Regions from separate parts of the Shewanella sp. 38A_GOM-205m genome, predicted to be linked through region 2. Evidence: predicted binding sites of a transcription regulator. Region 2 holds the regulator's gene; each other region holds the start of a gene.

Region 1 (2,273 bases), on a different contig from region 2:
GCAGCTCAGGCAGCGGCCTTGGTGCATGAAGGCTAACGGCTTCAGAAATCGCCTTGATATGCGCAGGCGTGGTGCCGCAGCAGCCGCCGACAATATTGAGCAGCCCCTCTTCGGCCCAGGGGCCTATCACGCTTGCCATCTCCGCTGGAGTCTCGTCATAGCCGCCGAATTCATTGGGCAGACCGGCATTGGGGTGCGCCGAGACAAAGCACTCGCTGATACGGGAAAGCTCCTCGACATAGGGCCGCAGTTCTTTCGGGCCCAGGGCGCAGTTGAGGCCTATGCTCAGCGGCTTGATATGTCTGAGAGAATGGTAAAAGGCCTCTGTGGTTTGCCCTGTCAGGGTGCGGCCCGAGGCATCGGTAATGGTGCCGGAAATCATCACCGGCAACCTTTGCTGCAGTTTCTCGAACACATTTTCGATGGCAAACAGCGCCGCTTTGGCATTGAGGGTATCGAAGATGGTTTCCACCAGGATGATGTCGGCGCCACCGGCGATCAGCGCCTCGGTGGATTCGCTGTAGGCCAATACAAGATCGTCGAAATGTATGTTGCGAAAGCCGGGGTCATTCACATCCGGGCTGATGGAACAGGTGCGGTTGGTGGGGCCGAGCACCCCGGCCACATAGCGGGGAATACCGCTGGTGGCGGCCACTTCATCGGCCACTTCTCGGGCTATTCTGGCGCCTTGGTAATTGATCTCCGCCGCCAGGCTCTGCATCTCGTAGTCGGCCATGGCAATGGTGGTGGCGTTGAAGGTGTTGGTTTCTATGATGTCGGCACCGGCCAGCAGGTATTCCCTGTGAATGGTCTTGATGATCTCGCTCTGGGTCAGTACCAGCAGATCATTGTTGCCTTTGACATCGCAATGCCAATCTTTGAAGCGCTCGCCGCGGTAATCGGCTTCTTCCAGCTTGTAGTCCTGGATCATGGTGCCCATGGCGCCATCTAAAATCAGGATCCGCTCTTCGAGGGTCTGTTTGAGCTTGAGCTCTGTCTGGCTAGGGGAGTGCTGGGAAGTCGCCATAGGGTTACCTTTCATACCTGTCTTATTGCTGTTTTACATTCGCGGCGCTTGGCATCCGCGACATCATCTCTGCCGACCTGACGCCCGGGGCACTATCTGGCATGATAGCCAAAGGCGTGTGTGGGCGCGGAAAGTTATTTTGGACATTTATACGTATAGACGTCCATAATATACGGATTCCGGCGGTCTGCGGCAAGGTTAAATTGGCCCGGTAACCACCGGGACTCTGACGGGAGAAGTGTGTGGCTGAACATAGGCAACTGAATATCTATCTGCTGCGGCACGGCGAATGTGAAGGCGGCGAGATTATCCGCGGCCGCAGTGATGTGGCCCTGAGCGATGAGGGCAAAGCGCAGATGTGGCGCAGCTGGCGGGCTATCAGTAGTGCGCTGGAGCAGTTACCGAGCCAGCCCGAACGCCTGGCGCTGCTGAGCTCCCCGGCCCAGCGTTGCCAGGCCTTTGCCGCCGAGCTCAAGGCCGATATGCCTGATTATTTCCCGGCGCCGCTGCAGCAGCATGACTGGCTCTGGGAGCTGGACTTCGGTGACTGGGACGGCATGAAGGTGGCGAGTGTCTATCAGCAGCATAGCGAGGCGGCTGAAGCCTTCTGGCGTGACCCCGTGGCCAATACTCCGCCGGGCGGGGAATCGCTGCCAGCCTTTCGTAGCCGGGTGTTGGATGGCTGGCAGACTATGGTGCAGCGCTGGCTTGCTAGAGAGGTTAGTTCTTCCGAAAGCTCTGTTTCAGGAGATTCTGGTTCTTCAGCAAGCGCCGATGCGGCACTGATCCTGACTCACAGCGGGGTTATCCGGTTGCTACTGGCCGAGATTTTGCTGCCGGGGCAGATGCCGCCTGCGGCAGTGTTCAACGCCTTGGAGCTACCTTATGCGGCCTGGGTCAGAATAACCCTCTATGCCAGCCGTGATGCCAGCGGTGAAAGTGACCAAGAATGGCAGTGTTTCAGCAAGCTCCACTGGCCGCAATAGTACGGGCCTTAGCCTAACGCCCGGCGGTGATTGCGCCAGGCAATTGTGCCGGGCGATAAAACCGGGATAATAACCCCAAATGGCCGCCAAGTGCGGCAGCAGCCAGGGTGTTGGCACCTTTGCAGGTGAACCAACCCAGGGAACCGGGAAAGCCCGGACTGTGCCCGCAACTGTGAGTCGTCTTTGGCGACGAGTCAGGAGACCTGCCCAGGCTGATAAACCAAACCAGAAACCCGGGCGGGTAAACCGGGGGAGCGAAT
Region 2 (2,273 bases):
CTCACCGGCATGTTCGGCAGCGATGACGCCATAGGCGGCGTACTGCAAACCAGCTATCACTTCTAAAATTAACCGTTGATGAGCGCCAGGCTTGATTTGATGGTCAGCAACAGGGCGCTCAGCGCGCACAGCGCCAGCGTCAGGACTCGGGTCTTCTCTTTATCCACCCGGCCCACCAAGCGGCTAGCCACCAGAAAACCGAGAAATACCGAAGGCAGCAGCAACAGCGAAAGCCATAGGTGTCTCAAGGTCAAGAGGCCAAAACAGCCGAGAATAATCAAGGCTATCAATGAGCTGAAGATGAAGAAGGCCGACAGCGCTGCGCGGAACTGACTGGCATCCTTACCCGCCAGCAGCAGGGCCATCGGCGGTCCGCCTATGGCGGCCACGGTACCGAAGATCCCGGAAAATATCCCGGCAATAAACAGGCTGAGGCGGTTGATCTTGATGCTGTACTTTCTAAGGCTGAGGAATACGGCTACGGCCACAATCAAGGCTATGGTCAAGCCCAGAATAGGCTGCGGCGCCAGCAACAGCAGGGTGGCGCCAATCAGGCCGCCGGGAAGCCTTCCCAACAAGGCATATTGCAGGCCGTTGAATTCCAGGTGGCCACGCTCGCGTACCAGTGTCAGCAGGGCGATGGAAAAACCCATGGCGATAACCGGGGCAGGAACCAGTTCCGGATCGACGATATACAGCAAAGGTGTGGCCACCACGGCCAAGCCAAAGCCTATCAACGACTGGGTCAGGGCGCCGGTAAATATGATCAGGGACGCCAGTAGCAGGGTGACGGGATCTATCAGTGACAACATTCGCAAGCCCCAAAAAAGACAAGGATCGCACCGCGATCCTTGTTCAACTATAAGGTAATTCTGAGGGACAACACACTTACTCCATGTCTTCCCATTCTATGCCCATGGCATCCATCATGCGCTTGGCCTCTTCCGGGATGCTGTCGGGTTTGTCTTTGGACAAATCCCCATCGTTGGGCAGTGGCTGGCCGGTATAGGCATGCAGGAAGGCTTCGCACAGCAGTTCGCTGTTTGTGGCGTGCCGCAGGTTGTTTACCTGGCGCCGGGTGCGCTCATCGGTCAATACTTTCAGCACCTTCAACGGAATAGAGACAGTGATTTTTTTCACTTGCTCGTTCTTCTTGCCGTGTTCGGCATAAGGGCTGATGTATTCGCCATTCCATTCAGTCATTGATTCACCTGTGATCTCACTAATTCGCAGCAGATTTTAAACCCTTACAGGATACAGTCAAATGATTGCCTGCAAAATCTGTGCAATATGAACAGAAATCCATACATTTGGACGTCCAAACGTCTTGATGCCTATTGACGGCTGGATGGTCATTGGTTAGATTTAGACGTCCAGACATCTTTATGGTGTCGAACCTCAGCATTCAGGAGTCGATTATGACAGAGCGGCGATTAGCAACCACAGCGGTCCGGCAGGGCATCGAATCAGACAGCCAGCACGGGGCCGTGGTGCCACCCATCTATCTGTCGACCAACTATGCCTTTGATGGCCACACTCAGCCAAGAGCCTTTGATTATAGCCGCTCGGGTAATCCTACCCGCTCCATTCTGGGGGATGCCTTGGGGGAGCTGGAACAGGGCTGCAGTGCGGCAATCACAGCGACCGGCATGGCGGCCATTACTCTGGTGGTCAACCTGCTGGGGCCGGATGACCTCTTGTTGGTGCCCCATGACTGTTATGGCGGTAGCTATAGGCTGTTCACCAATCTGGCTGCCAAGGGCCAGTTTCGCTTGCAGGTTTTGGATCAAACCGACCCGCAAGCACTCGCCGCTGCCCTGGCGCAAAAGCCGCGCATGGTGTGGCTCGAGACGCCGTCCAATCCGCTGCTGCGGGTAGTGGATATTGCCGCTATTGCCGAGGCGGCCCACCAGCTGGGCGCATTGGTGGTGGTCGACAACACTTTTTTATCGCCGGCGCTGCAACAGCCTTTACTGTTGGGGGCCGATATAGTGGTGCACTCGACCACTAAATACATCAATGGCCACAGCGATGTGGTGGGCGGCGCCGTGATTGCCAAAGATCCTGAACTGGCAGAGCAGCTGCACTGGTGGTCCAACACGCTCGGGCTGAGCAGTGGCGCCTTCGACAGCTACCTGACCCTGCGTGGCCTGCGTACTCTGGCGCTGAGGATCCGCGAGCATCAGGCCAATGCCGAGCGCATAGTGGCGCTGCTAAGCCAGAGTCCCGTGGTAGACAAAGTTTACTATCCGGGGCTTAAGAGCCACCCAGGT
Region 3 (2,273 bases), on a different contig from region 2:
TGGGAACGATCCCGACTACGACAGGCACGGGATAGTCTGCCCAGAGACTGGGTTGATGGACCCCAACCACTTTTTGGCGGTGGCGATAGATTACCTGCTGGAGCACAGACCCGATTGGCCGCAGACACTGCAAATCGGCAAGACCTTGGTTTCCAGTGGCATGATAGACAAGATAGTTGCCTCACACGGTCGCAAGCTTTGTGAAGTGCCGGTTGGTTTCAAGTGGTTTGTCAGTGGTTTGAGTGAAGCCATCCTGGCCTTTGGCGGCGAAGAAAGTGCCGGCGCCGCCTTCCTTCGACGTGACGGCACAACCTGGTGCACGGACAAAGACGGTTTTATTCTCGGGCTGCTGGCCGCTGAAATCCTCGCCGTAACCGGCAAAAAACCAGCCGAGCGTTATGCAGAACTGGCTGCCATACACGGTCAATGCTTCTACAAACGGATAGACAGCCCCATCAATGCCAAGCAAAAGGCGCGTTTTGCCACCCTCAATGCAGATACCCTGGGGGCAGAGACTTTGGCCGGAGACAAGATTAAGGCGGTACTGACCAAGGCCCCTGGCAATGATGGTGCCATTGGCGGTATTAAGGTGCTAACCGACAACGGCTGGTTTGCCGCCAGACCTTCAGGCACTGAGGCACTCTATAAAATTTACGCCGAAAGCTTTGTCAGCGAGCAGCATCTGCAGCAGATACTGGAACAGGCGAGAGCTCTGATAACCAGCGCCCTAAAAGGCAAGCCGAACTGAGCTTAAGAGATTGCCAATTCAGTAAAAAGCGCAGCCGTGAACACAGTTGCGCTTTTTATTTCCGGGGATCAATATTCAAGATGGCAACTGGGCAAGTTATTCTTCTGGATATAATCCTGATGATATTCTTCCGCACGATGAAACTGTTTCACTGGAACAATTTCCGTCACTATGTGCCGCTGACCCCACTTACCACTGCGAGCCAACGCCAGTTTTGAGGCCTCAGCCTGCTCCTTCTGCTCTTTGCTATGAAAAAAAATCACGCTCCGATACTGGGTGCCGATATCACCACCTTGGCGATTGAGACTGGTGGGGTTGTGATTACTCCAGAAAACTTGCAGCAGCTCGGTAAATGAAACCCGGGCTTCATCGAACTCCACCTGAACCACTTCGGCATGGCCGCTGTTTCCCTGTTTTACCTCTTCATAGCGGTTGATTCTATCATCACCGCCCATATAACCACTGGTGGCGTTTAATACCCCGGGCACTTGACGAAAGAAATACTCCACCCCCCAAAAACAACCGCCACCGAATGTTGCTACCGCCATTAAATTTACCTCTAGATGTCCAGATGGCCAAAATTATGCGTGATAAGTTTTTCCGGCGCAAGTGGTGTATTTGTCGGAGTGGCTTTTTTGCTCCTTAGTTAGATAAGAACTATCTGAAACCAGTTCGCAAGCCTGGCATTGGATAGCTTTGGTCACATCACCAATTTAATAAGCTGTGGTACTATGAAACCTTGCTCTCTGGCGCTGGTCTCAACAAGCAAACGCATTGCAACAAGTTCCCAGGAGACAGCGTTAATGGAAACAACAGCCAAATCGGCAATAAGAAGGAGTATTTCGTGTTACAAGCCCTGAAGGATAATCCTGACTTCCTGTCATTGACTCTGAATAACCCCAATTCATTGGAGAGTATTAGTGGCACGCTTGGCGACCACACCCGGATAGCGATTTGGGACACAGGAGTCTTGCTGTTTGAACCTCTGGACAACCAGAGTGATAAAGATATCGTGCTGTCATCCGGGGTACACGGCAATGAAACTGCACCTATCGAACTGTGTAATGGCATTATCAAGTCGCTGTTAAAGCAAGAAATACGGGTAGGGCAGCGAGTACTGTTCATGTTCGGTAATCCGGCGGCAATTAACCGTGGCACCCGTATTGTCGATGAAAACCTCAACCGGCTGTTCAGTGGTGAACATTCCAATCCCCCCGGGCTGGTGAACCCGGAGCGGATCCGCGCCAAGAAGCTGGAAAATTATGTCACACGTTTCTTCGAAGACGCACCACAAGGGGCAAGACAGAGGATCCATTACGATCTGCACACCGCCATTCGCGGCTCCAAGCATGAAAAGTTTGCCATCTATCCCTATCGACCGGGTAAGGATTACAGCCGTGAACAATTGATGTTTCTGGAGGCGGCCGGAGTCGATACCGTGTTGCTGCATCACGAACCCACAACCACTTTCAGCTATTTCTCGTCAAATCAGTTTGGCGCCGACGCCTTTACCATTGAGCTTGGC

What was found. Region 2 encodes MetJ, which represses methionine synthesis genes. Its sites were predicted from a motif close to TAGACGTCTAGACGTCTA; they were not measured.
Region 1: the regulator MetJ is predicted to act here: its motif matches at 1,176-1,193, upstream of metH (methionine synthase).
Region 3: the regulator MetJ is predicted to act here: its motif matches at 1,301-1,318, upstream of msrA (peptide-methionine (S)-S-oxide reductase MsrA).

The regions. Positions count from the first base shown of each region.
Region 1 is NZ_JADP01000040.1:16,955-19,227, forward strand. Features, by position in the region: gene metH (methionine synthase) at 1-1,027, opposite strand, end outside; gene N512_RS0117960 (histidine phosphatase family protein) at 1,270-2,013, shown strand; cobalamin riboswitch at 2,102-2,238, shown strand.
Region 2 is NZ_JADP01000020.1:58,864-61,136, reverse strand. Features, by position in the region: gene N512_RS0113185 (conjugal transfer protein TraF) at 1-66, shown strand, start outside; gene N512_RS0113180 (sulfite exporter TauE/SafE family protein) at 69-812, opposite strand; gene metJ (met regulon transcriptional regulator MetJ) at 889-1,203, opposite strand; gene metB (cystathionine gamma-synthase) at 1,419-2,273, shown strand, end outside.
Region 3 is NZ_JADP01000006.1:67,986-70,258, reverse strand. Features, by position in the region: gene pgm (phosphoglucomutase (alpha-D-glucose-1,6-bisphosphate-dependent)) at 1-748, shown strand, start outside; gene msrA (peptide-methionine (S)-S-oxide reductase MsrA) at 817-1,296, opposite strand; gene astE (succinylglutamate desuccinylase) at 1,593-2,273, shown strand, end outside.